3 regions of the Streptomyces sp. A5-4 genome follow, and region 1 is predicted to be linked to each of the others. Evidence: riboswitches for the same ligand, from Rfam matches in the RefSeq annotation. Region 1 holds a riboswitch; each other region holds the start of a gene.
What was found. Region 1 has a riboswitch for cyclic di-AMP ahead of ACLLJJ_RS03760 (C40 family peptidase). Riboswitches for the same ligand answer to the same signal wherever they lie in the genome.
Positions count from the first base shown of each region.

Region 2: it holds a riboswitch for cyclic di-AMP, as region 1 does, so the genes downstream of both, ACLLJJ_RS32010 (M23 family metallopeptidase) here and ACLLJJ_RS03760 (C40 family peptidase) in region 1, are expected to answer to the same signal.
Region 3: it holds a riboswitch for cyclic di-AMP, as region 1 does, so the genes downstream of both, ACLLJJ_RS38160 (M23 family metallopeptidase) here and ACLLJJ_RS03760 (C40 family peptidase) in region 1, are expected to answer to the same signal.

Region 1 covers NZ_CP178591.1:836,764-846,470, forward strand. The annotation lists gene ACLLJJ_RS03750 (ATP-dependent Clp protease proteolytic subunit) at 77-718, shown strand; gene ACLLJJ_RS03755 (hypothetical protein) at 725-1,033, shown strand; cyclic di-AMP (ydaO/yuaA leader) riboswitch at 1,361-1,533, shown strand; gene ACLLJJ_RS03760 (C40 family peptidase) at 1,537-2,013, shown strand; gene ACLLJJ_RS03765 (LysE family translocator) at 2,127-2,768, opposite strand; gene ACLLJJ_RS03770 (LysR family transcriptional regulator) at 2,871-3,806, shown strand; gene ACLLJJ_RS03775 (ATP-binding protein) at 3,890-4,345, opposite strand; gene ACLLJJ_RS03780 (helix-turn-helix domain-containing protein) at 4,574-5,431, shown strand; gene ACLLJJ_RS03785 (DUF397 domain-containing protein) at 5,441-5,677, shown strand; gene ACLLJJ_RS03790 (8-amino-7-oxononanoate synthase) at 5,681-6,832, opposite strand; gene bioB (biotin synthase BioB) at 6,976-8,115, shown strand; gene ACLLJJ_RS03800 (adenosylmethionine--8-amino-7-oxononanoate transaminase) at 8,108-9,400, shown strand; gene bioD (dethiobiotin synthase) at 9,445-9,707, shown strand, end outside.
Region 2 covers NZ_CP178591.1:6,830,132-6,839,838, forward strand. The annotation lists gene ACLLJJ_RS31985 (citrate synthase/methylcitrate synthase) at 1-437, shown strand, start outside; gene ACLLJJ_RS31990 (CobW family GTP-binding protein) at 451-1,512, shown strand; gene ACLLJJ_RS31995 (DNA gyrase/topoisomerase IV subunit A) at 1,535-3,988, opposite strand; gene ACLLJJ_RS32000 (M16 family metallopeptidase) at 4,202-5,557, shown strand; gene ACLLJJ_RS32005 (M16 family metallopeptidase) at 5,578-6,960, shown strand; cyclic di-AMP (ydaO/yuaA leader) riboswitch at 7,183-7,344, shown strand; gene ACLLJJ_RS32010 (M23 family metallopeptidase) at 7,357-8,175, shown strand; gene ACLLJJ_RS32015 (GntR family transcriptional regulator) at 8,427-9,110, shown strand; gene ACLLJJ_RS32020 (HPr family phosphocarrier protein) at 9,346-9,627, opposite strand.
Region 3 covers NZ_CP178591.1:8,159,596-8,169,302, reverse strand. The annotation lists gene ACLLJJ_RS38170 (carbohydrate kinase family protein) at 1-221, shown strand, start outside; gene ACLLJJ_RS38165 (SGNH/GDSL hydrolase family protein) at 273-1,064, opposite strand; gene ACLLJJ_RS38160 (M23 family metallopeptidase) at 1,285-2,229, opposite strand; cyclic di-AMP (ydaO/yuaA leader) riboswitch at 2,233-2,409, opposite strand; gene ACLLJJ_RS38155 (hypothetical protein) at 2,874-3,056, opposite strand; gene ACLLJJ_RS38150 (tyrosine-protein phosphatase) at 3,247-4,059, shown strand; gene ACLLJJ_RS38145 (DUF6126 family protein) at 4,126-4,308, opposite strand; gene ACLLJJ_RS38140 (helix-turn-helix domain-containing protein) at 4,310-4,921, opposite strand; gene ACLLJJ_RS38135 (aspartate aminotransferase family protein) at 4,993-6,390, opposite strand; partial or broken gene ACLLJJ_RS38130 (transketolase C-terminal domain-containing protein) at 6,387-6,908, opposite strand; gene hpnH (adenosyl-hopene transferase HpnH) at 7,172-8,194, opposite strand; gene ACLLJJ_RS38120 (1-hydroxy-2-methyl-2-butenyl 4-diphosphate reductase) at 8,200-8,850, opposite strand; gene shc (squalene--hopene cyclase) at 8,847-9,707, opposite strand, start outside.

The DNA of each region.
Region 1 (9,707 bases):
CGCCATATTACGGCTTGTACGTCCTGTACATTTTTTACAGAGACTGGGCCCGAGCAGCATGAGGAGAGCCACTGCCATGCACCGCACTTCCGCCGCCTCCGCCCGCTATGTACTTCCCGAGTTCACCGAGCGCACCAGCACCGGGACCCGGACCATGGACCCGTACTCCAGGCTGTTGGAGGAGCGCATCGTCTTTCTCGGAACGGCCGTCGACGACACCGCGGCCAACGACGTGATGGCGCAGTTCATGTACCTCGAACACGCCGCCCCCGACCGGGACATCTCGCTCTACATCAACTCCCCCGGCGGCTCGTTCACCGCCATGTCCGCGATCTACGACACGATCCAGTTCGTCACCTGCGACGTGGAGACGATCTGTCTGGGCCAGGCCGCGTCGTCGGCCGCCGTGCTGCTCGCGGCCGGCGCCCCGGGAAAGCGACTCGCCCTGCCGGGCGCCCGGGTGCTCCTGAGCCAGCCCTCCATCGACGAGCCCGTGCGGGGCCAGCCGTCGGATCTGGAGATCGAGGCGCGGGAACTGCTGCGCATGCGCGAGACACTCGCCGGGATGCTGGCTCTCCACACCGGGCAGAGCCTTGAGCGCATCGGTACGGACATCCAGCGCGACAAGATCTTCGACGCCGGCGCCGCCGAGGCGTACGGCCTGGTCGATCACATCGTGCAGAGCCGCAAGGACACCCCCGCCTGCCAACCGAGGTGAGCCGCGATGCCGCCGCCCGAACTGCCGCCACTGCCCGCACTGACCCGCGCCGAGGGTGAGTTCGTCGTCCGCTATCTCGAAGTGGTCGATCTGCTGGGACGGATCAACCCGGTGCGCGCCACGGACACCTATGGGGCAGTGCGCGCCGCGCAGGCCCCCGCATCGAAGGCTCCCGCGCTGCGGGACGCCCTCACCCTGATGCACCAGCGGGACGAAGCCCGGGTACACGCCGCCGCGCCGGCGCGGGCGCTGCGTGTCCTCGACGGGGAGCGGCGCTCGGGCCGGGTCACCGTGCCACCGTTCTCATCGAGTTGACGGCGCGCGGCTCGGCCCGCGAGCCGGTCGCAGTACGACACGCGCTCCCTCGAATGGCGTAGCGAACGGGTGGTCAGCGGTACCGCTCGACTTGCACATCCCAGCTACGCACCGCCCGGAATGAGCCACTCCGCCGCTGGTACAGCCGTCGCCACGCACCGACGGCGGGGGACGCGAACGCCCTTGTCCACCCGAACGGGTCAGTGGTGAGGAGCCTCACATAACGTCGTTTCAGCTCGGAAAACAGACGGGTCATGGGTCAAGATCCCTGGGACGACAAGCCCCTGCCACACGGCGGGGCGGTCCGGGTGGACGCTGAGTCCTGCCGCTTCCCGGATGCCTGGTCGACAGAGTGCAACGGCAGGAGTGGAAGACCCAAGCGCGTCGGGGTGGCCTGTTCGCACGGCCGTCCCTTGGGGTGAAGCCGCTTGACGCGGCCGGACATCTTCGCCTGTCCGAACCCGACAGGTCATCCTTCACAGGCGGCTGACGAAGGGTCGCGTATGACCGCGCAGATGAATGTTCCGTCGCTGATGACCAGAACCGGAGCGGCTTCGGCCCTCACCCTTGCCGTGCTGGGTGCCTCGATGCTGGCGCCAGGAGCAGCGAGTGAGGCGCAGGCCGCCCCGGCGCACTCGACGAAGGCACTGAAAGTGGCCGCGTCGAAGAAGGGGGCCCCGTACGGGTACGGGGCAGCGGGTCCCAACCGGTTCGACTGCTCGGGGCTGACGCTCTACTCGTTCAAGAAGGCGGGCAAGCGCCTGCCGCGCACCGCCCAGTCCCAGTACAACAAGACCCGCCGCATCTCCTCCTCCAGCAGAGTCCGGGGCGACCTGGTCTTCTTCCACTCCGGCCGGAACGTCTACCACGTGGGCATCTACGCCGGCAGTGGCAAGATCTGGCACTCCCCCAAGCGTGGGTCCGTGGTGCGACTGGAGAGGATCTGGTCCAGGAGCGTCTGGTACGGCAGGGTGCGCTGACCGGCCTCGGCCGCACCCCGGTGACGGCCGGGGCGGTCGGGGCGACGGTGTGGTCCGCCGTCACCCCGACCGCCCGCCCGTCGCAGCCCCTCCCGATTCCCCCGGCGGCGCGGTCACACCGCCCCCAGCGGCCCGGCCAGCAGGATCAGCCCCAGCACGGCGAGCGCGCCGCCGCTGACCGCCTCGACGGTGCGGGCCGCGCGCGGGCGCCGCAGCCAGGGGCCCAGCCGGTCCACCAGGAGCGCGACCGCGGGGAACCAGAGCAGGGCCAGTACGACGACGATCATGGCGAGCAACAGCGTCCTGGGAAGCGGCGGCCGGCCCTCGGGCACGAACTGGGGCAGCAGGCTGAGGAAGAGAACCGGCGCCTTGGGGTTGAGCGCGTTGGTGAGGAAACCCTGCCGAAGGCTGCGTCCGACACCGCCCACCGCCTTCTTCTCGCGCTCCGCGTCCGGCCGACCCTCGGGCGCGGAAGCACGCACCGACAGCAGCGCACGGCAGCCCAGGTAGAGAATGTAGGCGCCACCGAGCAGCTGGATCGCACGGAACAGAGCCGGTACGGCGACCAGTACGGCGGCGAGCCCCGCGACGGCCAGTGCGGTGTGCACGAGCAGTCCGCCCGCGACGCCCACCGCGCTCGCCACCCCCGAGCGACGGGACGCCAGTGCGTTGCGTACGACGACCGTGAAATCCGCGCCGGGCATGGCGACCATGCCCGCGGCGACGCCGGTGAAGGCGATCAGTTGTGCGTCCATGCTCCCCATCCTGGACCGGCCGGGGCTTTAGCATGTACTTGCAATCTTCATGGTCTGCCTAAAGGAACTGTTGGGGGTCGGCCCGCCCCCGGGGAGCTCAGCATGTACGACCCGACGAGGCTGGCGGCGTTGGTCGCGGTCGCCGAGGCCGGTTCCATCACACGCGCAGCCACGCGCCTCGGCTACACCGCGCCCGCACTGTCGCAGCAGCTCGCCAAGCTGGAACGCGAGACGGGCGCCACTTTGCTGGTGCGCCACCATCGCGGGGCCAGGCTGACGGCCGCGGGCGAACTGCTGGCGGTCCGGGCCCGGCGGGTGCTCGGCGAGCTGGACCTGGCTCGGCACGAACTGGCGCAGCTGGCGGGCCTGTCCGGCGGCCGGCTCCGGGTCGGCACGTTCACGACGGCCGGCATCCATCTGCTGCCGCCGGTGCTCAGCGCGTTCCGCCGGGCGCATCCCGATGTGGAGCTGGTGGTCGCCGACTACGAGCCGCCGGACGGGGTCACCGCGGTGGCGGCCGGCGAGGCGGACCTCGCTCTGACCCACAGTTACGAGCCCGCGCCGACCGCGCCCCCGCCCTCCGGGGTGGCGGCGGAGCGGCTGCTGGTCGAGGAGCTGGTGCTGGTGACGGCGCCCGGCCATGCGCTGGCCGGGGGCTCGGAGCGGCTGCGCCTGGCGGACCTGGCCGGACAGCCGCTGATCAGCAGTGCGCCGACCCATCCGCCCCGCCAGGGCGTGGAGGCGGCGCTGGCCGCGGCGGGGGCGACTCCGGCGGTGGTGTGCGAGTCGCCCGGGTACGCGCTGGTGTGCGCGCTGGTCAGTGCGGGGCTCGGCGTGGCCGTGGTGCCCGAGATGGTCGCCGCGATGGCGACGACCCCCGTGGGATCGCGGGCGCTGGCGGACGCCGGACTGCGGCGCACCATCTCGGTGGTGCACAGGACCGGTGAACGGAGCCCGGCCGCGGACACTCTGCGGGCCCTGCTGCGCGGCGCGTTCGGGCGGGCCGCCGGTACCGGCCGAGGCGGCGGTACCGGCTGAGCCGGGCCCGCGACGGGGACTGCCCCGGCCCGTCAAAGCGCCCTGAAATCAGTGCTGTTCGGGCACGGGCCGGCTGGTCGGGCCTACGCCTGGACGGGTGTCTGGACAGGGGCGCGGACCGGGGCGGTCCACGGCAGCGCGATCCAGACCGTCTTGCCGCCCTCGGCCGTGGGCGTGACGGACAGCCGTCCGCCGAACTCCGCGGTGAGACAGCGGATGATCACCATGCCGCGTCCGTTGTCCTGCTGGACGGCGGCGGGCAGCCGCTTCGGCCACCGCGGGTGGCTGTCGGTGACGCCGATGCGCAACTGGTCGTCCCGCTCCAGCTGTACGTCCACGGTGAAGGTGGGCGACCGTCCGAGTGTGTGCTGCACCGCGTTGGTGGCAAGCTCCGAGACGATCAGCCGGACCATATCGGCGGCATCAGAATCCGGCGGCATGCCCCAGCCGCCGAGAATCTCCGCGACGTATCTCCGCGCCGCGGAGACCGAGGCTGGATCGCTCGGCAGAGTGACGGATGATTCCTGCTGGTCTGCCATGGCGACGCTGTCCCTTTCCCACCGGGGCCGGACTCCGACTCGTAGCGGATTCAACTTCGAGGGCGGCCCCGTATTGTGCTCTGCGCCAGAGTGACACTCATGGTGCCGTGATAGGTGGCGATCATCCAAGATATGCATATATCTGTCGCTCGAAGCGGTGAACTCTGCTACGCGAGAGCGTATTTGGGTTGCAGAATGGCGCATCGGCGCGGGGCGGAGGGAGTCGATATGCGGAACGGTCCCGCGGTGCGGCGACGCAAGCTGGGGCAAGAGCTGCGCAGGCTGCGCGATCGCGCCGGGCTGACCAGCCCGGAAGCAGCATGTCTCGTCGGGTGGCACCAGTCGAAGGTGAGCAGGATCGAGACGGGCCGCAGCGCGGTCAAGGCGACCGACGTGGCCCGATTGCTGAATGTGTACGAAGTGTGCGATCCGCAGCTCCGGGCGTTGCTTGAGGCGTTGGCCGGTTCCGTGAACGACGCGGGAAACCGTTGGTGGCACGCCTATCGGGGACTGTTGCCGCCGCAGTACCGGGACTTCATCAGCCTGGAGTCGCAGGCGAGTTCGGCGCGCACGCTGGAGAACACCGTGGTCCCGGGGCTCCTGCAGACGCCGGACTACGCACGGGCGGTGACCCGGGCCGCGCTGTACGACCTGCCGGCGGAGAAGGTGAACTCCCTGGTGGAGGTACGCCTCGCCCGCCAGGAGGTACTGCGGGCCGATGACCCGCTGAAGTTGAGCGCGGTCCTGGACGAGGCGGTACTGCGGCGACAGGTGGGCGGCGGGGGGACCATGACACGGCAGTTGCGGCAGTTGCTGGAGATGGCAGTACTTCCCCATGTCTGCTTACAAGTCGTGCCTTTCGCTGCCGGTGAGCACATCGGCCTCACCGGTCCTTTCGTTATTTTCTCCTTTCCGAACATTGCCGATCTGGATGTGGTTGTTATCGACCACTTGACGAGTAGCCTCTACCTCGAACGGAAAGAAGACCTCAGGGCGTACAGCGCCGCATTCGGCACGCTCCAAGCCCAGGCCCATTCACCTGAGGACTCGTTGCATCTCATCAGGGGGATCAGGCACGACGCCTAGGGAGGCCCCATGTCCGCACCTCTTGCGAACGTTCCTTCCAGCACTTTTCCGCACAGAGCCAAGTGGCTGCGCAGCAGCCGCAGTACCGGTATGAACAACTGCGTAGAGGCTGCCCGTTTGACCGGCGGTCTGCTGGCCGTACGCGATTCCAAGAACGTCGCGCGCCCCGCGCTGCTCTTCGCGACGGACGCATGGACCTGCTTTCTTTCGGCCATACGAAATCGGACCATCGGCCAGCGGTATTGAGAGTCACCCGGTGGGCGCGGTCCGGCGGATCGTGCCCACCGCCTCTTCGATCTGCTGGTCGGTCAGGTCGGCGCGCGCCGTGAGCCTGAGGCGGGAGATCCCGTCGGGCACCGACGGCGGACGGAAGCAGCCCACCACGAGCCCGGCCGCACGGCAGTCGGCCGCCCAGCGCACCGCCGCCTCCGGAGAGGGCGCCAGGACCGACACCACGGCGGCGTCGGGGCGTACCGCGGTCAGGCCCGCGTCGGTCAGCCCGCGGTGCAGGGCGATGGCCACTGCCCGGGCGCGCGCGGCCAGTTCGGGTTCCCGGCGCAGCAGCCGCACGCTCGCGAGGGCCGCACCGGCGGCGGCCGGGGCGAGACCCGTGTCGAAGATGAACGTCCGGGCCGTGTTGACCAGGTGGTCGATGACCTTGGCCGGGCCGAGGACCGCCCCGCCCTGGCTGCCCAGGGACTTCGACAGGGTGAGGGTCGCCACAACACCGTCCGCGCCGGCGATCCGGGCCGCGTCCAGGGCGCCCCGGCCCCCGTCGCCCAGCACTCCGAGGCCGTGCGCGTCGTCGACGACGAGCGCCGCCCCGTACGCGCGGCAGGCCTCGGCCAGCTCCGCCAGGGGCGCCGCGTCACCGTCCACCGAGAACACCGAGTCGGTGACGGCCAGCGCGCGGCCGTCGTGCGCGTCGAGCGTCTTGCGCACGGCGTCGGGGTCGGCGTGCGGCACGACCGCGGTCTCGGCGCGCGAGAGCCGGCAGCCGTCGACGATCGACGCGTGGTTCAGGGCGTCGGAGACGATCAGTGAGCCATGGCCGCTGAGCGCGGTGAGGGCGGCGAGGTTGGCGGCGTAACCGGAGGACAGGACGAGGGCGGCCTCGAAGCCGCAGAATTCGGCGAGTTCCCGCTCCAGCTCGGCGTGCAGCTCGGTACTGCCGGTGACCAGCCGTGATCCGGTGGCGCCCGCGCCCCAGCGGCGGGCGGCCGCGGCCGCCGCGGAGGTGACCTCCGGGCGGTGGGTGAGACCGAGGTAGTCGTTGCTCGCGAGGTCGAGCAGGGCGCTCTCGGCGGGCCGCGGACGCAGGGTCCTGACGAGCCCGGCCGCCGCGCGCAGCCGCGCCTGCTCGTCGATCCAGCCGAACGGTGCGTACGGTCCCTGCGGCATCGGTGAGTCCCTTTTGTAGGCAGCCCACAGACACTAGCGGTGGGCACGTGAGGGCAGGGTGTGGCAATACCCACACCTCAAGACCGTGCTCTTGTGTGATTCCACCTTGGCCAGGGGCGGTGCCGTGCGTCAGGATCAACGCCATGGATCTGCTGAACACGCTGGTGGACAAGGGACTGCGGCGCGAGCTGCCGACCCGCGAAGAAGCCCTCGCCGTACTGGCGACTTCCGACGACGATCTGCTCGATGTGGTGGCCGCGGCCGGAAAAGTACGCCGCCAGTGGTTCGGGCGGCGGGTGAAACTCAACTACCTCGTCAATCTCAAGTCCGGCCTGTGCCCCGAGGACTGCTCGTACTGCTCGCAGCGGCTCGGCTCCAAGGCCGAGATTCTCAAGTACACCTGGCTGAAGCCCGACGAGGCGTCGAAGGCGGCGGCCGCGGGGGTGGCGGGCGGCGCGAAGCGGGTGTGCCTGGTCGCGAGCGGGCGTGGGCCGACGGACCGTGACGTCGACCGGGTCTCGAAGACCATCGAGGCGATCAAGGACCAGAACGAAGAGGTCGAGGTGTGCGCCTGCCTCGGTCTGCTGTCCGGCGGACAGGCGGAGAAGCTCCGGGCGGCCGGCGCCGACGCGTACAACCACAACCTCAATACGTCCGAGTCGACGTACGGGAAGATCACCAGCACCCACACCTACGCCGACCGGGTGGACACCGTCCAGCAGGCCCAGGCCGCGGGTCTGTCCGCCTGCTCCGGGCTGATCGCGGGCATGGGCGAGAGCGACGAGGACCTCATCGACGTGGTCTTCGCGCTGCGCGACCTGGACCCGGACTCGGTGCCGGTCAACTTCCTGATCCCCTTCGAGGGGACACCGCTCGCCGAGGAGTGGAACCTCACCCCCCAGCGGGCGCTGCGCATCCTGGCGATGGTCCGGTTCGTCTGCCCGGACGTCGAGGTCAGGCTCGCGGGCGGGCGCGAGGTGCATCTGCGCACGATGCAGCCGCTCGCGCTGCACCTGGTCAACTCGATCTTCCTCGGCGACTACCTCACCAGTGAGGGCCAGGCGGGCCAGTCCGACCTGGAGATGATCGCGGACGCCGGCTTCGAGGTGGAGGGCACGGACACCACGACGCTGCCGCAGCACCGTGGCGGCGGCGGCTGCGCGACGGCGTGCGGCGACGCGCCGGCCGAGACAGAGGCCGCTCCGGAGGTGCCGGCCGCCCGTACGGACCTGGTGTCGGTACGCCGCCGGGGCGCCGGAACGGACCTCGCGCCCAATGCCTGAGCCGCTCACCCCCGCCGAACTGCTGCGCCTCGACCGCGAGCACGTGTGGCACCCGTACGGTCCGATGCCGGGCCGGGCGGAGCCACTGCTGGTGGAGTCCGCCTCGGGGGTGCGGCTGCGCCTCGCCGAACCCGCTCACGGGCGGAGCGAGCTGATCGACGGCATGTCGTCCTGGTGGTCGGCGATCCACGGCTACAACCACCCGGCGCTCAACGAGGCGGCGCGCGGCCAGCTCGACAGGATGAGCCATGTGATGTTCGGCGGGCTCACCCATGAGCCCGCCGTGCGGCTCGCCGCCAAGCTGGTGGAGATCACTCCCGAGCCGCTCCGGCACGTCTTCCTCGCCGACTCCGGTTCGGTCTCCGTCGAGGTCGCGGTCAAGATGTGCCTGCAGCACTGGCGCTCGGTCGGCCGGCCCGCGAAGCAGCGGCTGCTTACCTGGCGGGGCGGCTACCACGGGGACACCTGGCAGCCCATGTCGGTGTGCGACCCCGAGGGCGGGATGCACGAGCTGTGGCAGGGGGCGCTGCCGCGTCAGATCTTCGCGGACGCGCCGCCGGCCGAGTACGACGAGACGTACGCGGCGCGTCTCGGTGACCTGATCGCCCGCCACGCGGACGAACTGGCCGCCGTGATCGTGGAGCCGGTGGTGCAGGGCGCGGGCGGGATGCGGTTCCACTCCCCCGCGTATCTGCGGGTGCTGCGCGAGGCGTGCGACGCGCACGACGTGTTGCTGATCTTCGATGAGATCGCGACCGGCTTCGGCCGTACGGGCACGCTCTTCGCATCCGAGCACGCGGGGGTCTCACCCGATGTACTGTGCGTCGGCAAGGCGCTGACCGGCGGCTATCTCACCATGGCGGCGACGCTGTGCACCTCGCGGGTGGCCGACGGCATCTCGCGCGGTGAGGTCCCTGTGCTCGCGCACGGCCCGACGTTCATGGGCAATCCGCTGGCCGCCGCGGTCGCCTGCGCCTCGATCGACCTGCTGCTCGGCCAGGACTGGCAGGTGGAGGTCAAGCGGCTGGAGTCCGGCCTGCGCGAGGGGCTGGTCCGGGCGGCGGAGCTGCCGGGGGTGCGCGAGGTACGGGTGCTCGGCGCGATCGGCGTCGTACAGCTGGACCACGACGTGGACATGACGGCGGCGACACGGGCCGCGGTCCGCGAGGGCGTGTGGCTGCGGCCCTTCCGCGACCTCATCTACACGATGCCGCCCTACGTGACGGGCGACGAGGACCTGGCCCGCATCACCCGGGCGGTGTGCGCGGCCGCGTCGGCGGCGTAGAGGCTCTTCTTTTTCCCCCGCGACATCCCCCGCAAGGAGCACGCATGGCCGTCATCGTCGTCACAGGCACCGGGACCGGCATCGGCAAGACCGTCGTCACCGCGGCCCTCGCCGCGGCGGCGCGCGCGCAGGGCCGCACGGTCGCCGTGCTCAAGCCCGCGCAGACCGGGCTTGCCCCCGGTGAGCCGGGCGACGCCGACGATGCCGTGCGGCTCGCGGGTGACGGTGTGCGGGGCGTCGAACTCGCCAGGTACCCCGAGCCGTTGGCCCCCGCGACCGCCGCCAGGCGCGCCGGAATGCGCCCAGT
Region 2 (9,707 bases), 6.0 Mb from region 1:
ACACCCTCGACGCGATCGGGACACCGGACCGCATCGACGGCTGGATCCGCGAACGAGTCCTCGCGGGGGACCGGATCATGGGCTTTGGGCACCCCGTCTACCGCACCGAGGACCCGAGGTCGCGGATGCTGCGCGGCATCGCCGAACGGTTCGGCGGCCCACTGGTGGAGCTCGCGGTCCAGGTCGAGGCGCGGGTGGAGAAGATCCTCGCCGAGCTCAAGCCGGGGCGTGAGCTGCACACCAATGTGGAGTTCTACGCCGGAGTCGTCATGGAGCTCTGCGGGCTGCCGCGTGAGATGTTCACGCCGACGTTCTGTGCGGCGCGGGTGGTCGGCTGGAGCGCCAATATCCTGGAGCAGGCGGCGGACTCCAAGATCATCCGTCCGGCGGCCCGGTACATCGGCCCGCCTCCGCCGCAGCCCGTACCCGCGCTCTGAGAAAGGCCCCCCGGTGAGCAAGAAGCAGATCCCGGTCATCGTCCTCGCGGGCTTTCTGGGATCGGGCAAGACCACCCTGCTCAACCATCTGCTGGCCCGGAGCAGGGGCACCAGGATCGGCGCGATCGTCAACGACTTCGGGGCCATCGAGATCGACGCCATGGCGGTGGCCGGGCAACTCGGGGACTCCACGGTCTCGCTCGGCAACGGCTGCCTGTGCTGCGCCGTCGACGCGAGCGAACTCGACGTGTACCTGGAGAAACTGGCCCGGCCCGCGGTCGGTCTCGATGTGATCGTCATCGAGGCGAGCGGTCTCGCCGAGCCGCAGGAACTGGTCCGGATGATCCTGGCCGGTGAGAACGACCGGGTGGTCTACGGCGGGCTTGCCGAGGTCGTGGACGCCGCCGAGTTCGACGCGACCCGCGAGCGGCACCCCGAGATCGACCGGCACCTCGCCATCGCCGATCTCGTCGTTCTGAACAAGGCGGACCGGGTGGAGCAGCAGCAGCTCGACCGCATCCTCGCCACCATCGGCGAGCTCACCGAGGGCGCGGCCGTGGTCCGTGCGGAGTACGGGCGGATCGATCCGGAGCTGCTCTTCGATCCCGCCGTACGGCCGGACGGCGAGGAGCGGGCGCGCCAGTTGTCCTTCGAGGACCTGCGCGCCGAGGCGGACGAGGAGCACGGTGATCACGCCGGTCATCTGCACGCGGCGTACGAGAGCGTCTCCTTCACCTCGCACGAGCCGATGAACCCGCGCCGCCTGATGGAGTTCCTCGACTCCAGGCCCGCGGGTCTCTACCGGATCAAGGGGTACGTCGACTTCGGTTCGGCGGACGTCCGCAACCAGTACGCGGTGCACGCCGTCGGCCGGTTCCTGCGCTTCTACCCGGCGCCCTGGGGCCGGGACGCGCCGCGCCTCACCCAGCTCGTGCTCATCGGCTCCGGGATCGATGCCGATGCGCTGGCCAAGGAGCTCGCGGACTGCCGGGAGGCTGTACCGCAGGATGCCTCACAGGCTGCCGATGAGCGCAGCATGTGGGGCGTCCTGCGGTACGTACAGGCCGAGGACTGACCCGGCCCGATGGTCCTCCCGGCTACACGGGCCCCGCCAGCGCCGCGATCTCCGCCGGCAGCGGGGTGCCCGAGCCGTCCCGGCGCGGGTCCTGGGCCGGCAGCTCCACCGGTGTGCCGTTCTGCTGGGCCGCGCGAGGTGGCGCCGTCCCCGCCCAGGCCAGGATCAAGGTGTCCTCACCCCTGAGGAACCGCTGGCAGCGGACACCGCCGGTGGCCCGGCCCTTGCGCGGATACTGGTCGAACGGGGTGAGCTTGGCCGATGTCTCGGTGTCGCCGAGCAGCGTGCCGCGCGCCCCGGCGACGGTGAACACCACGGCGTCGACCGCCGGGTCCACCGCGCTGAAGGAGATCACCTTGGCGCCGTCGGCGAGCTTGACGCCCGCCATGCCGCCCGCGGCACGGCCCTGCGGCCTGACCTGACCGGCCTGGAAGCGCAGCAGCTGGGCGTCGTCGGTGATGAAGACCAGGTCCTCCTCACCCGTGCGCAGTTCGGCCGCGCCGACCACCCGGTCACCGTCCCGCAGGGAGATGACCTCCAGCTCCTCCTTGTTGGCCGGATAGTCCGGGACGACCCGCTTCACCACGCCCTGCTCGGTGCCGAGCGCCAGCCCCGGTGAGGACTCGTCGAGAGTGGTGAGACAGATCAGCGTCTCGTCCGCCTCCAGGGGCAGGAACTCCGAAACCGGCGCCCCGCCCGAGAGGTTGGGCGCGGACGCCGTGCCGGGCAACTGCGGCAGGTCGATCACGGCCAGCCGCAGGAGCCGGCCGTCCGACGTCACCGCCCCCACGTCGCCCCGCGCCGTGGCGGGCACCGCCGAAATGATCACATCGTGCTTGGCGCGCCGGGCGTCGTCCATGACCAGGGGCTCGCCATTGGCCGTACGGGCGAGCAGCCCGGTCGACGACAGGAGGACGCGGCAGGGATCGTCCGCGACCTCCAGCGGCACCGCGGCGATCGGTGAACTGCCCGACTCCAGCAGCACCGTGCGCCGGTCGGTGCCGAACTTCTTCGCCACAGCGGCCAGCTCGGTCGAGACCATCTTGCGCAGCTCGACGTCCGACTCCAGGATCCCGGTCAGCTCGTCGATCTCGCCGTTCAGCCGGTCGCGCTCGCTCTCCAGCTCGATCTTGTCGAACCTGGTGAGGCGGCGCAGCGGCGTGTCCAGGATGTACATCGTCTGGATTTCGCTCAGCGAGAACTGCTCGATGAGCCGCTGCTTGGCCTGCGCCGAGTTGTCACTGGAGCGGATGAGGCGGATGACCTCGTCGATGTCGAGCAGCGCGACGAGCAGGCCTTCGACCAGGTGCAGCCGGTCGCGACGCTTGGTGCGGCGGAACTCGCTGCGGCGGCGCACGACCTCGAAGCGGTGGTCGAGATAGACCTCAAGGAGCTCCTTGAGCCCCAGTGTCAACGGCTGACCGTCCACCAGCGCCACATTGTTGATGCCGAAGGATTCCTCCATCGGCGTCAGCTTGTAGAGCTGCTCAAGGACGGCCTCGGGGACGAAGCCGTTCTTGATCTCGATGACCAGTCGCAGTCCGTGCATCCGGTCGGTGAGGTCCTTGACGTCCGCGATGCCCTGGAGCTTCTTCGCGGAGACGAGGTCCTTGATCTTGGCGATCACCTTCTCGGGGCCGACGGTGAACGGCAGTTCGGTGATGACCAGGCCCTTGCGGCGTGGCGTCACGTCCTCGATGGTCGCCGTCGAACGGATCTTGAAGGTGCCGCGGCCGTTCTCGTACGCGTCCTTGATGCCGCCCAGGCCCACGATCCGGCCACCGGTCGGCAGGTCGGGACCGGGCACGAAACGCATCAGCGTCTCAAGGTCGGCGCCGGGGTGCTTGATCAGGTGCCGGGCGGCGGCGATCACCTCGCCCAGGTTGTGCGGGGGCATGTTCGTCGCCATGCCCACGGCGATCCCGGAGGCGCCGTTGACCAACAGGTTCGGGTAGGCCGCGGGGAGCACGACCGGCTCCCGCTCCTGCCCGTCGTAGTTCGCCGTGAAGTCGGCGGTGTCCTCGTCGATCGACTCGGTCATCAGCGACGTGGCGTCGGCCATCCGGCACTCGGTGTACCGCATGGCGGCCGGCGGGTCGTCGTTGCCGAGAGAGCCGAAGTTCCCGTGTCCGTCGACCAACGGCAGCCGCATCGAGAACGGCTGCGCCATCCGGACGAGCGCGTCGTAGATCGACGCGTCGCCGTGCGGGTGGAGCTTACCCATCACCTCGCCGACGACGCGGGCGCATTTCACATAGCCGCGGTCGGTCCGCAGCCCCATCTCGTTCATCTGGTAGACGATGCGGCGGTGCACCGGCTTCATACCGTCGCGGGCGTCGGGCAGCGCTCGCGAGTAGATCACCGAGTACGCGTACTCGAGGAAGGAGCCCTGCATTTCGTCGACGACGTCGACATCGAGGATCTTCTCCTCGAACGCATCGTCCGGCGGCGGGGTCTTCGTGCTGCGGCGGGCCATCGCGGCTGCGGCTCCTTCGCGGTTCTGTAGGACAAGTTCTGGGTCTGACGCCGACCATTGTGGACCGGCGCACTGACATCCCCGACCTCGACCCGTCCGAAGCGCCCTCCAGGGCGTTCCCTGAGGGCGTATCCGGAACGGGAACTTCGCCAGGTGTCAGCACGCTTGCATACAGTGGCAGGACTTCTCCTTATCGCGATCGAAGGGACGTACATGCCCATGGGTCACACGGCCACAGCGCAGGCCGGCTCCGGCGGCCTGACAGCGACTGAGCACCGGCTGGCCAATGGCCTTCGTGTGGTGCTTTCCGAGGACCATCTGACGCCGGTCGCCGCGGTCTGCCTCTGGTACGACGTCGGTTCGCGGCACGAGGTCAAGGGCCGTACGGGCCTTGCTCACCTCTTCGAGCACCTGATGTTCCAGGGTTCGGCGCAGGTGAAGGGCAACGGCCACTTCGAGCTGGTGCAGGGCGCGGGCGGTTCGCTCAACGGCACGACCAGCTTCGAGCGCACCAACTACTTCGAGACGATGCCCACCCACCAGGTGGAGCTGGCCCTGTGGCTGGAAGCCGACCGGATGGGCTCACTGCTCGCCGCGCTCGACGAAGAGTCCATGGAGAACCAGCGCGACGTCGTCAAGAATGAGCGCCGCCAGCGGTACGACAATGTGCCCTACGGCACGGCGTTCGAGAAGCTGACCGCCCTCTCGTACCCGGAGGGACATCCGTACCACCACACGCCGATCGGTTCGATGACCGACCTGGACGCCGCGACGCTCGAAGACGCACGGGCCTTCTTCCGTACGTACTACGCGCCCAACAACGCGGTGATCTCGGTCGTCGGCGACATCGACCCCGAGCAGACGCTCGCCTGGATCGAGAAGTACTTCGGCTCCATCCCGTCCCACGACGGCAAGCAGCCCCCGCGTGACGGCTCCCTCCCCGACACCATCGGCTCGGAGCTGCGCGAGGTCGTCGAGGAGGACGTCCCGGCGCGTGCGCTGATGGCCGCCTACCGGCTGCCGCAGGACGGCACCCGCGAGGCGGACGCGGCCGATCTGGCCCTCACCGTCCTCGGCGGCGGCGAGTCCTCCCGACTGCACAACCGGCTGGTCCGCCGCGACCGTACGGCCGTCGCGGCCGGCTTCGGCCTGCTGCGTTTGTCGGGCGCGCCCTCGCTCGGCTGGCTCGACGTCAAGACGTCGGCCGGCGTGGAGATTCCCGACATCGAGCGCGCCGTCGACGAGGAGCTGGCGAAGTTCGCCGCCGAGGGCCCCACGCCCGAGGAGATGGAGCGCGCGCAGGCCCAGCTGGAGCGCGAGTGGCTCGACCGGCTCGGCACGGTCGCCGGCCGCGCCGACGAACTCTGCCGCTACGCCGTCCTGTTCGGTGACCCGCAGCTCGCGCTGACCGCGGTCCAGCGCGTTCTGGACGTCACCGCGCAGGAGGTCCAGGCAGCCGCCAGGGCCAGGCTCCGCCCGGACAACAGGGCGGTCCTGGTGTACGAACCGACCCAGGCCGACGCGGACGCCGCCGACGAGACCGAAGAGCAGGAAGGGGCGGACCTGTGACCGACACCGCTGCCGTCAGCATGACGTTCCACCCGCAGCCCGGCGCGGGCACCGCCACCCCGTGGGCCTTCCCCGCCCCCGAGCGCGGCGCCCTGCCCAACGGCCTGACCGTGCTGCGCTGCCACCGCCCCGGCCAGCAGGTCATGGCCGTCGAGATCTTCCTCGCCGCTCCGCTGGAGGCCGAGCCCGAGGGCCTCGACGGCATCGCCACGATCATGGCGAGGGCCTTCTCCGAGGGCACCGACAAGCACTCCGCGGAGGAGTTCGCCGCCGAGCTGGAGCGCTGCGGCGCCACACTCGACGCGTACGCGGACCACCCCGGCCTCCGGGTCTCCCTGGAGGTCCCGGTCTCCCGGCTGCCCAAGGCGCTGGGCCTGCTCGCCGACGCGCTGCGCGCACCGGCCTTCGCGGACACCGAGATCGAGCGCCTCGTGGCCAACAGGCTCGACGAGATCCCGCACGAGGCGGCCAACCCCTCGCGGCGCGCGGCCAAGCAGCTCTCCAAGGAGCTCTTCCCGGCCACTTCGCGCATGTCGCGCCCCCGCCAGGGCACCGAGGAGACGGTCAAGCGCATCGACGCTGCCGGCGTCAAGGGCTTCTACGACGCGCACGTGCGCCCGGCCACGGCCACCGCCGTGGTCGTCGGCGACCTCGAAGGCGTCGACCTGGACGCCGTGCTGGCCGAGACCCTCGGGGTCTGGACGGGCAACACCGCACCGGCCCGCCCGGTGCCGCCGATCACCGCCGACGACACGGGTCGCGTCGTCATCGTGGACCGGCCCGGCGCCGTACAGACGCAGCTGCTCATCGGCCGGATCGGCGCCGACCGGCACGACCGTGTCTGGTCGGCCCAGGTGCTCGGTACGTACTGCCTGGGCGGCACCCTCACCTCGCGTCTCGACCGGGTCCTGCGCGAGGAGAAGGGCTACACCTACGGGGTGCGCGCCTTCGGCCAGGTGCTGCGCTCCGCCGCTCCGTCCTCGGAGGGCGGGGCCACCGGTGCGGCGATGCTCGCCATCAGCGGCTCGGTGGACACCGAGTCCACCGGACCCGCGCTCGACGACCTCTGGAAGGTGCTGCGCACCCTCGCCGCCGACGGCCTCACGGACGCCGAGCGCGATGTCGCCGTACAGAACCTGGTGGGTGTCGCGCCGCTCAAGTACGAGACGGCCGCCGCGGTCGCCGGCACGCTGGCCGACCAGGTCGAGCAGCAGCTGCCCGACGACTTCCAGGCCCAGCTGTACGCGCGACTCGCCGAGACGGGCACGGTGGAGGCGACCGCGGCCGTCGTCAGCGCCTTCCCCGGCGACCGGCTGGTCACGGTGCTCGTGGGGGACGCCTCGCAGATCGAGGAGCCCGTCAGGGCCCTCGGCATCGGCGACGTGACCGTGGTCACGGGCTGAGCCGGTACGACCGCACTCGCATAGGGGTGCATAGCGGGATGTAGGAGGACCTCGGTGGCCGACAAGCCGCCGGGGTCCTTCCTGTATGTCCGTTTTGTTGCGGTGGTTGCCTGTCTGGTGTGTGGGGTGCGTTACAAAACGCTGTGTCTGTTTGGTGATTGAAAGATGTGCCGCTTAGCGTCGGTCCGGCTGTTCGTCAGCATGAGCCGCAGCCGCGGCACCGGACAGTCATCGCCGAGTCCCCGTCAGGCGCGAGCCTGGGGAGCCGGGGACCCATTCAGTCCCTGGGGTGAATCGGACGCCTCCGTATGCCGGAGGGGTCCGTAGGAGACCTTCCTGCTCCGAACCCGTCAGCTAACCCGGTAGGCGAGAAGGAAGGAAAGGACCAGCCCCTCCATGGCGTTCAGCCGCACCACCGGGAAGCACCGGCGTCCCAGCCGCATGACGCGCAGAAGCGCGAACATCGCAGGCGTCGCCGCCCTCGCGACGACCGGCGTCATCGGAACGCTGGCCTCCCCGGCGCTCGCCGCCGAGGACAGGGGCGCAGGTCCGGCCCACTCCGTCGAGGACACCGGCCTCACCCAGGCCATCGTCATCAACGACTCCCTGGCCGACCAGATAGGCGCCCAGGCCCAGGCCCAGCGCGAGGCCGCCGAGAAGGCGGAGCGCAAGGCCGAAGCCGAGCGCAGGGCAGCGGCCGAGCGCAAGGCCGAAGCCGAGCGCAAGGCCGAGGCGAAGGCCAAGAAGGAGCGCGCCGAGCGCGAGGCCAAGGAGCGCGCCGCGCGTGCGGCCGAGCGCAAGCGCCTCACCTCGTACACGCTCCCGGTCGCCGGCTCCGCCGTGACCACCGGCTACAAGTCCGGCGGCTCGCTCTGGTCCTCCGGCAGCCACTCCGGCGTCGACTTCCGTGCCGCGTCCGGCACTTCCGTCGTGGCCGTCGGCGCGGGCACCGTCGTCGAGGCCGGCTGGGGCGGCGCGTACGGCAACAACATCGTCATCAGGATGAACGACGGCACGTTCACGCAGTACGGCCACCTCTCGTCCATCACCGCCTCCGTCGGCCAGGCCGTCACGCCCGGCCAGCAGATAGGTATCTCGGGCTCGACCGGCAACTCGACCGGCCCGCACCTGCACTTCGAGGCCCGTACGAGCGCCGAGTACGGCTCGGACATGGACCCCGTCGCGTACCTGCGCGGACACGGCGTCAACGCCTGACGCGTCCGGAACGGCGCGGGCCCTGTTGGCCCGCCGCAGCCCCTGGCATTCCCGAAGGCCCCGGCTTCCCGCCGGGGCCTTCGGCGTACCCCGGTGCGTGTGCGGCCGACTCCGCCCGTCCGCCCGCGGCGATGGCCAAAAGGTATCCATGAATTCCGGCCGCCCATCGGAATTTCCCGGTTGCTGCAATAGGGTCGCAGAACAGCAGCGGATCGACCGCGTTTCGCGGGGATTGAGGCGGAGGTTCGGTCATGCGCATTCCTGCGCATTCGGTATGCACGGCAATTCGTGACGACATCGTGTCCGGTGTCTTCGAGCGGGGCGCCCGGCTCACCGAGGAGCTGCTGGCGCGCCGTTACGGCGTCTCGCGCGTCCCGGTGCGCGAGGCCCTGCGCACCCTGGAGTCCGAAGGGTTCGTCACCACGCGCCGGCATGCGGGCGCCTGCGTCGCGGAGCCCACCGAGCAGGAGGCCGCCGACCTCCTGGAGGTCCGGACGCTGCTGGAGCCGCTGGGCGCCGCACGGGCCGCCAGGCGGCGCACCGACGCGCACCTCAAGGTGCTGCGTGGCCTGGTCAGACTCGGTCAGGAGCGGGCCCGCCGGGGGCAGGGCGAGGATCTGCGCTCACTCGGCGGGTGGTTCCACGAGACCCTCGCCCAGGCCTCCGGCAGCCCCGGCCTGACGGCCCTGCTCACCCAGCTCAGGCACAAGGTCGCCTGGATGTACGCCGTCGAGCAGCACGCCCGTCCTGTCGAGTCCTGGGCGGAGCACGGCGCGATCGTGGACGCGGTGGCGCGCGGCGACGCGGAGCGGGCCAGGGCGCTGACGGCGCTGCACGCCGAACGCGCGATCCCGGCGCACCGGCTGCGGCACCCCGCACCGGAACGGGTGAGGACTTCGCAACATGCCGTAAACACCGTGGGCGGCCGTAATTAACACGCGCGCCGTATACAAAGAAGGAGAATGGGCGCGGCCTTTTCGCGCTGCCTGAATTCAGCCCGCCGAATTGAGCGCCGCATAGACTTGCGGGACGACTTGCGGGCCGGTTCCCGTATCGACTCGTGTGTCGTCGTGTGCGCGCTCCGCGCGAAACGCAAAAGCCGCGGCGTCCCGAATTCGGGGCGCCGCGGCTTTTGCGTACAGGTCGGACCGGCCTGTCGGACTGTCCGGGTCAGACGGTCTCGGGCAGCTCGTCGAGCCCCTCGGTGACCAGCTTCGCGAGACGGTCGAGGGCAGCCTCGGAGCCGTCGGCCTCGGAGGCCAGCACGACCTCTTCGCCGCCCTGCGCGCCCAGGCCGAGCACCGCGAGCATGGAAGCGGCGTTGACCGGCTTGCCGTCGGCCTTGGCGATCGTCACGGGAACACCCGAGGCGGTCGTGGCACGGACGAAGATGGAGGCGGGCCGGGCGTGCAGGCCCTCGGTCCAGCCGACGGTGACGCGGCGCTCAACCATGGTGTAGCCCTTCATGTTCTAACGGTTGTCTAGACCAGTGTCTCACGGCGTGCGGACTGCGGTGACCCTACCTCCGGCCC
Region 3 (9,707 bases), 7.3 Mb from region 1:
GCACCCCGCGACCGGTCCCGGCCACGGCGGTGCCGGGCCCCGTGGTGGACTCCAACGGCGCCGGGGACGCCTACGTCTGCGGTTTCCTGTACGGGCGGCTGGCCGGCCTGGCCCCCGACGAGTGCGCCCACCTGGGCGCGGTGGCGGGTGCCCACGCCTGCACGACCGAGGGCAACACGGACCCAATCCCCCTGAGCTCTCTGCTGCCCGCCCGGACCTGACCCGGCGCGGGCCCGGGAGGACAGGCCGGGCCGTCAGATCGGGTCGTCAGGTCACAGCGGGAGCAGATCGGGCCGCTTCGCCGCGGCGTGGTCCCCCGAGGACTCGCCGCGCAGCCGTCGGCCGATCCACGGCACCAGGTGTTCGCGCGCCCACTGGATGTTGTCCCGGCGGACACCCATCGTGCCGCGCGGCATCTGCGGCGGCCACTCCTGGTCCGGGTCGGCCGGTACGTCGAGGCCAAGCACCTGGCCGGCGCGCAGGGCCACCCTGGTGTGACCTTCCGCGGACAGGTGCAGCCGGTCGGTGTCCCAAGCACGCATGTCCTGGACGGACTTGAGCGACCACAGGTCGAGCACCGGGCAGTCGTACGTGTCGGCGATGGACCGTACATGCGCCGTGAACGTCGCGATCTTGCCCCGCAGATGGCGCAGCACCGGCATGTGCCGAGTGTCGAAGCCGGTCGTCACCAGGACGGTGCCGACCCTGCTGGTGAGGTCGGCGACGGCCCGCTCGTAGCGCTGGGCGACGTCGTCGGGGTCGCTGCCAGGCCGGAGGATGTCATTGCCGCCGGCGCAGAAGCTCACCAGGTCGGGGGCCAGTTCCATCGCCCTGGGGACCTGCTCGGCCACGATCTGGTCGAGGAGCCGGCCGCGCACGGCGAGGTTGGCATAGCGGAATGTGTGCTCGGGGACACGATCGTCGAGGAGTACGGCCAGCCGGTCCGCCCAGCCGATGTACGCACCGCCGGGTCCGGGGTCACCGACCCCCTCCGTGAAGCTGTCCCCAATCGCCGCGTACGACCCTATGGTCCCTGTCCTGAATGATCTCGCATCGTCTCCCACGTCGGCCCATGCTCCACTGGATCAAGTGACCTACGCCACCGTAGGGAGGGGGTTGACGCCGGTGAGAAAGGACACCGGTCAAGTTTGGGTCAACCCCGGAATATGCCTGGGCCGGCCTGGACGGACCTGGTTCAACGCGTACGCCCCCTTCCGCGGCCGGTGTGCGGCGCGGAAGGGGGCATACGAAGGCGATGCCCGTGGCCCGGAGAGAGGGCGTGTGTCAGACGGAGACGCCGTGACCGCGCAGGTAACCCAGCGGGTCTATGTCGGAGCCGTAGCTCGGGCCGGTCCTGATCTCGAAGTGCAGGTGCGGGCCCGTGGAGTTGCCGGTACTGCCGGAGAGACCGATCTGCGTGCCGCCGGTGACGCTCTGGCCGGACGAGACGGACAGCGAGGACAGGTGGGCGTACTGCGAGTAGCGGCCGTCGTTGTGCTGGATGACGACCTCGTTGCCGTACGAGCCGCTCCAGCCCGCGGAGACGACGGTGCCGGCGCCGACGGCCTTGACCGAGGTGCCGCTGGACGCGGAGAAGTCGACGCCCGTGTGGTAGCCGCTGGACCAGCTGCCGCCGGAGGCGCGGTAGGAGGTGGTGATGCCCGCGGAGACCGGGGCGGTGAAGCCGGAGGACGACGCCGTCGATGCGGAGCCGGCCGACTCGGACTTCTCCGATCCGCTCGCGGAGGAGGAGGACTGCGAGGAGGACGACTTCGGCTGCGCGGCGGGTGCGGCGGCCTTGGCCGACGACTGCGACGCGGACGACGGGGCGGAGCCGGCCGCCTTCGCGCCGATGCTGAGCTTCATGCCCGGCATGATCAGCCCGGGGTTGTCGCCGACGGTCGACCGGTTGTCCTCGTACAGCTTCTGCCAGCCGCCGCGCACGTTCTGCTGGTCGGCGATCTTCGACAGGTAGTCGCCGGAGACCACGGCGTACGTCTTGCTGCCGGCCTTCTTCGGCTGCTGCTTCTGCTGCGAGACGGCTGCGGCGGACGCGGCCTTCTCGGGGGCCACGGCGGGCGCGGCGGCCGGTGCGGCGTTCTCCGCGGCGTTCGCGCCGGTGGCGGCGATGAACGGAAGTGCGAGTGCGGCTCCGCCCGTTCCCGCGGCGACGAATCCACGGGTGATCGAGTTGGACCTCGGGCGGCGGTGCTTACCCTTTGCGGGCATGGCGAATTTCCTCTCCGGCGCCTACGAGGTGAGCTGTCGGGTTCGGGCTGGAGATGCCCGGCCGCGCAACCGCGCGACTTAACCCCGAGCCGGTCCGGAGTTCCGGATGACGGCGTACTACCTGGGTCCCCCGCTCCTGCCACACGTGAGTGTCGTGGGGTTTCCGGGCGGTGGCAGGATTCGGCGATCCACCCGGATTGACGGTGACCGTAAGCCGCCGAGGCGTCCTCGAACAAGCCGATCAGGACAATCGGCCATGGCTGATCATCGCTCTGCGGCAATCCCGTGGGGATTTGTCGTCACACTCCGTGGATTACCGATCTTCACGCCCCGCCCACGACCTGGTATTCGCTTCACGACTTCGCCACGCACCGTCACGAATATGATCCTGCTCACCAGCAAGCACACCATCCCCCTTGCCCACAAGGGGTGTTACCCACAAATAGCCCGATTCGCCCCAAGTGCTACTCGCCGCCCGAAGTCGGTGATCCTGACCTCCGCGCAGTCGACGACCAGGGCCCGCGCCGGACACCCGGAGCACCACCAGCTTGTACGCCGGCCCCACGCCAGGTCCGGCGAGGTGTCCGGATCATCGGCGCGCGGACCGGCGAAGGTGGTCACACCCGCCTCGGCCGGCTCGCCGCTCAGCCACTCCCCTGGTACGCGCCGCGCGTCCGAACAGTGGGGCCCCTCGGGTGCAGCCGGTAGCCGGCCAGGAACTCCCCGGTGAGGGCGACCGGGACACCGCGGTGGTCGGCCTTCCGCCCGGTGTACCGCGAGGCCCTCCAGTTGGCGCGCGGGGCGGTGGCGATGGTGGGGTCGGGCACGCGCCCCCCCTGGCCCCAATCGGCACACGGGGGCGTGGAGTTCATGGCCAGGTACGGGCAGCTCCCGCTCGGCCCGGGGCGACGGCCGCGCGTGCACGGCCGAGACAATTGCCTCAGGTACTCATGTCGTATCGTCGAACGGTGCCCAGATCGGCGAGCAACGCCGACGGCAGACACTTCAGGAGTCACCGTGACACAGCAGCTGCCGCAGGTCCCGTCGACAGAGCCCGACCTTGCCGGAGTGCGCAACTTCCGCGATGTGGGCGGCCTGCCGACCGTGGACGGCCGGCAGGTGCGGCACGGCGTGCTCTTCCGCAGCGGGCACCTGGCACACGCCACCGTCGCCGACGCGGTCTTTCTCGACTCCCTCGGCCTGCACACGATCTTCGACTTCCGCAATGAGGCGGACCAGAAGCTGGAGGGTCCGGACGTCGAGCTGGCGGGTGTACGCAATGTGAACCTGCCGCTGACCGACCCGGCCGACGGCGCGGTGTTCTGGAAGATGGTCCGCGACGGAAACCTCGACGAGCTGCGCGAGATTCTCGCGGACGGCAAGGCGGCGGGGCGGATGTCCGACACCTACCGCGAGATCATCAAGGAGCGCACCGGCGAGCACAGCCAGGTGCTGCACGCCTTGGCCGAGGACAGCGTCCCGGCGCTGATGCACTGCGCGGCGGGCAAGGATCGCGCGGGGCTCTCGATAGCGGTGTCGCTGCTGGCGGTCGGCGTCGAGCGCGAGGCCATCGTGGCCGACTACCTCAAGTCGAACGACCCGTCGCGCCGCTACAAGGTCAGCCGCAGCGACAACTCCCCCGTCGGCATGTCCCCCGAGGTCATGGAACTGCTCAGCCCGCTCTTCGAGGCCCGCGCCGAGTACCTCGACGCCGCCTTCGAGACCATCGAGGAGGTCTGGGGCGGCGCCGAGCGCTACCTCACGGAAGGCCTGCGGGTCACCCCCGAGACGCGCGAGCGGCTGCGGCTGCGGCTCCTCGACGATGCCTGAGCGACATCGCGGCCCGGGCCTGCTCCCGCACCCCGGGCCGGCCCCTCGCCCCGGCGCGCGGCGCGGTCAGCGCGCGTCGCCCAGCGTGAAGAGCAGATAGACGAAGGCCGCGAAGAGATGGCCGGCCACGACGTACACGAAGAGCCGGATCATCAGCCCCCTGGGGAACTTGTCCTCGACGATGCCGCGTCGGGCGGGCCTCACGTCCGCCTCTTCGCCGGCCTTTTCGCCGATCGTCTCGTCCGGCATGTCAGGTCTCCTGGGGTAGGCAGAGCCCGGCGGCGGCGCTCTGCAGCAGCGTATGGACGAACAGAAGATCGACCCCGTCCGCGGTGACGGCGGCGATGCGGTGCGGGGTCAGCGAGTCGAAGTGCGCGCTGTCCCCGGCGGCCAGCCGGTGCACGCTCTCGCCGAGCACCAGTCGCAGCTGCCCCGACAGCACATACAGCCACTCCTCACCGGGATGCACGCGCACCAGGTCGCCCTGTGCGCCGTGCGGCACATGCAGCCGCAGGGCCTGCATGGCACGGCCGGGCCCACCCGCCCGGTGGTACGTCCAGCCGTCGGCCTCCGTGGCCTGCGCCTCGCCGGCCCGCAGCACCGCGTCACGGTCGGGCGCGCTCTCCCCGAGCAGCGCGGAGACCGTCGTACCGTAGATGCGGGCCAGGGTGAGCAGCATCGGCAGCGAAGGCTGGCGGTGTCCGGTCTCCAGGCGGGACAGGTGCGCGGGCGAGAGCCCGGCGCGCCGGGCGGCGGCCTCCAGGGTGAGGGCACTGTGCCGCCGCAGGTCGCGCAGCTGCGGAGCGACCGACGGCAGCCCGTCGGGCGCGTCCTCTTCGAGGCGTGGGGTCATGCCGTCCATTGAGCCAGGCACCTTGCCTGAGAGGCAAATCTTTTGCCTCTCAGGCAAAAAGGGGGTTTCCGTCGCTCCGGCTACCGGTTGGCGACCGCCTGTTTCACCAGTGTCCTGCCGAAGTCCCACATGAGGCCCCCGCCGCTGTGCGCGTCGTCCATGACGGCGGTGAAGGCGTCGACGAAGCGGTCGACCTCCTTCTCCCCCACGGTCAGCGGCGGAATGAGTTTGATGACTTCGAGGTGGTCGCCGGAGACCTGAGTCAGGATGCGGTGCTTCTGGAACAGCGGTACGACGACCATCTGCGCGAAGAGTCCCTTGCGGGCCGCCTGCAGCATCGTCCAACGACTGCGCAGCTTCAGCGAGTTCGGCCGGCCGAACTCGATGCCGATCATCAGCCCCCGGCCGCGTACGTCGTGCAGCAGCTCGTAGCGGTCGACCAGGGCGGCCAGTCGCTCCCGCAGCAGATCACCGACGCGCCGGGCGTTCGCGACGGTCTCCTCGTCCTCCATCACCGACAGAACGGCGAGCCCCGCGGCCATGGCCTGGGCGTTGGAGCCGAAGCTGGCCGAGTGGACGAGCACCCGGTCCATCGACGAATAAACCTTCTTGAAGATCCAGTCCTTGCCGAGGGTGGCCCCCACCGGCACATAGCCTCCGGAGAGCGCCTTGGCGACGCACAGCAGGTCCGGCTCGACGCCCTCCTCGTGCTGGTACGCGTAGAAGTCGCCCGTCCTGCCCAGGCCCGTCTGGACCTCGTCGGCGATCAGCAGCGCCTTGTGCCGGCGCAGCAGCTGCTGCGCGGCGAGCAGGAACCCGGGCGGGGACGCGTGCACGCCCTTGCCCTGGATGGGCTCGACGACGAAGCCCGCGACGTCGCCGCGTTTCAACTCCCGCTCCAGGGCTGCCAGGTCGCCGAGCTCGATGGCGGTGTCGGGCAGCAGGGGCGCGAAGCCGTCGCGGAAGCCCGCCTCGCCGTTGACCGACAGCGAGCCGGTCGTCAGGCCGTGGAAGGCGTGCGTGCAGTAGAGAATTCTGGGTTTCCCCGTGGCGTACCGGGCGAACTTCAGCGCGGTCTCGACGGCCTCGGTGCCGCTGTTGCCGAAGAACACCCGGTCCAGGTGCGGGCTGTGCGTGAGCAGTTTCTCGGCGAGCAGTCCGGGCAGCGGCTGACAGTCGAAGCGGGTCAGGTCCGCGAGCGAGGCGTCGAGGACGTCGTGCAGCGCCTTGCGTACGACCGGATGGTGCCGGCCGAGGCCCATCACACCGAAGCCCGCGAGCATGTCGAGATAGTCGTTGCCGTCCGCGTCCCAGAAATACGCGCCCTCGGCCCGTTCGTAGACCTTGTCGAAGCCGATGGTGTGCAGCATGCGCGGCAGTTGGTGGTTGAGGTGCCGTGCGTGCAGCTCGTACCGTTCGGCGCCACGCTCGGCCAGGAGCGTCGCCAGATCGAACCCCTTGGGCCCGTCGTCCGTCATGGGCCGGTCTCCTTCACCAGTGGGGCCTCCTTGGTCGCCAGGGTGGCGCCGATGTGGCCCGCGATCTCTACGGCGGTGAGCCCGATGTCGGCCAGCACCTCGCCGCGTTTGGCGTGTGCCAGGAACTGCTCGGGGATGCCGTACGTCCGCAGGGGTACGTCCACGCCCGCGTCGCGGAGCGACTGCCCGACGGCCGAACCGACGCCGCCACTGCGGCTGTTGTCCTCGACTACCGCGACGAGGCGGTGGCGCGCGGCGAGGGGGGCGAGCTGTTCGTCGACGGGCTTGACCCAGCGCGGGTCGACGACGGTGCACCCGATGCCCCGGCCCGTCAGCAGGTCGGCCGCCTGGAGGCAGACCGGCGCCATGGCGCCGACGCAGACCAGCAGCACCTCGGGGTCCTCGGCCCGGTGCAGCACATCCATGCCGCCCACCCGGTCGATCGGCTCGATCGCGGGGCCCACCGACTCCTTGGGGAAGCGCAGCACGGTCGGGGCGTCGTCGACGTCGACGGCCTCGGGCCTCGTCCTGCTCGGCGGCGGCGTATCCGCGGCCCTTCTCGTCAATCTGACAACCCGAAGCCGTCAACTCCGCGATCTGCTGCAGCGTCGCCCCAATGTCCGACGTCCGCGTCGTCGTCATCGACTGCACCGAAACAGGCGCATCCCCGCCAACCGCCACCGACCCGACCTGGATGCGCCGCGAAGTGCGGCGCACCGCCAGCGGCCGGGCCGGCAGCTCGGGGAGCCCCAGTACGACGGGCTCACCAACGGTCATCACGTCACCCGCGGTTTCCCGAGACGGTCTCACGCACCGCACGCAGGGACTCCTTGAGCGAGCCCATCGTGGCGAGCACGGCCGTCGGCTCGTAGCCGCAGTGCGCCATGCAGTTGGCGCAGCGCGGGTCCTTGCCGCGGCCGTACTTGCTCCAGTCGGTGTCGTCGACGAGCTCCCGATAGGTGGGGACGTATCCGTCGCTCATCAGGTAGCAGGGCCGCTGCCACCCGAAGAGCGAGTAGTTGGGGATCGCCCACGCCGTGCACGGGAAGTCCGCCTTGCCCTCCAGGAAGTCCAGGAAGAGCGGCGAATGGTTCAGGCGCCAACGGCTCCTGTTGCCGCCCGAGAAGGCCTTCTTGAAGAGTTCGCGGGTCTGCTCCACGCCGAGGAAGTGCTCCTGGTCGGGAGCCTTCTCGTAGGCGTACGCGGGCGAGATCATCATCTCGTCCACGTGCAGGTCGTCATTGAGGTAGTTGAGGACCTCGATGATGGTCTGCGGAGTATCGGTGTTGAAGAAGGTGGAGTTGGTGGTGACCCGGAAGCCGAGCCTCTTGGCCTCCTTGATCGCCTCCACCGCCTCGTCGAACACCCCCTCCTTCGCCACGGATTCGTCGTGCCGCTCACGCAGCCCGTCGATGTGCACCGCGAAGGCGAAGTAGGGCGAGGGGGTGAATTTCTTGATCTTCTTGCGCAGCAGCACCGCGTTGGTGCAAAGGAACACGTACTTCCTCTTCGCCACCAACTGCCGCACGATCTCGTCGATCTGAGGATGCATCAGCGGCTCGCCACCCGCGATGGAAACCATCGGGGCGCCGGATTCCAGCACCGCGCCCACGGCCTGGGCCACAGGCATGCGCTGCTTCAGCACCCCGGCGGGGTGCTGGATCTTTCCGCAGCCCTCGCATGCGAGGTTGCACGCGTAGAGCGGTTCGAGCTCAACGATGAGCGGGAACTTCTCTCGCTTGCGGAGCTTCTGTTCAAAGAGGTATGTCCCGACCCTGATGGTCTGACGAAGCGGCATGGCCATCTAGCTCACCTCCTGGGGAGCAGCAAAGAACGGTGCCATTCATGAAAAGCCGGTAGGACGGCGCGGAGAACACGAAAGGCTGATATTCCACTCCGGACCGTCCCAATGCGGACGAGCTCATGCTCTGGAGCGTCCACGACCACCCGTACGGCCGCAACCGGGCGCGGCCCCGCGCGCAGAGCGCTCCACAGCGTCGCGGCGGATTCCATGTCCACCGCGATTGCTCCCGTGGCCCGCAGATCGGCCCGTTCCGCGCCGCGTACGACGTGGTCGGAGCCGACCAGCGGGCCGGTGTGTACGGTGCGCCCGGGCACCGCTCTGGCCAGTGCCTCCGCGAGCAGCGCATGGCCCGTGCAGGCCGTGCTGCCGCGGAAGTCTCGGGTCTCCTCGGCGACGATCAGGTCCCCGGGGTGCATCCCCGGCGCGAGACCGGCGCAGAAGCCCGCCGCGATGACGGCCGTGCCCCGGTCCTGGGAGCTGCCGAGCATCCGGGTGACGGCCGCTTCCGCGGCCCTGGGCCCCATGCCCGTACGGAGCACGGTCACGGGCCCCGGCGCGCCCCCGCGGTGGCCGCCGCGCAGGGCGAACCGCTCGATGCCCAGCGCGCAGGCGATCAGCAGGGGTGTGGGTGCGTGGGGCGCGCCGAGGTCGGTCATCGGCCCCCCTCGCGCAGGTCGCAGAAGGTGGGCTCCCCATGGACGTACCGCCCGAGAGCGGTGAGCGGGAAGACCTGCCGGTAGAGGTTGTAGTTGATGGAGAAGTCCCAGGGGAAGCCGGTGCCCGTGAAGTACGGCTCGTCCCAGGACCCGTCCTCGCGCTGGGTCTCGGCGAGCCAGCCGACGGCCCGCTCGACGGACTTGCCGTCCCGCTCCCCCGCCGCGAGCAGCGCGAGCAGCGCCCAGGCGGTCTGTGACGCGGTCGACGCGCCGCGCCCGGCCCACTCGCTCTCACGGTACGAGCGGAGGTCCTCGCCCCACCCCCCGTCGTCGTTCTGGACGGATTCGAGCCAGCCGATGGCGCGCCGGATCGCGGGGTGGGCCTCGGGCAGCCCGGCCGCGGTCAGCGCCGGCACCACCGACCCTGTCCCGTATACGTAGTTGACGCCCCAGCGGCCGAACCAGGAGCCGTTCGTCTCCTGGTTGGCGAGCAGCCATTCGATGCCGCGCCTGGTGCCCGGGTGGTGCGCCTGTCCCTCGATGGCCAGCATCTCCACCACATGCGCGGTGACGTCGGCGGACGGCGGGTCGATGACCTCGCCGAAGTCGCAGAAGGGCAACCGGTTGGGGAACGCGCTGGTGTTGTCCGCGTCGAAGGCCCCCCAGGCGCCGTTCTTGGACTGCATCCCGAGGTTCCAGCGGACCCCGCGGTCGATGGTCGCCTCCATCCGCGCACGGTCCGGGTGGGCGACGCGGCGCAGCGCGAGGACGACTTCCGCGGTGTCGTCGATGTCCGGGTAGTTGTCGTTGTGGAACTCGAACGCCCAGCCGCCCGGTTCGAGTCCGGGCCGGCGCAC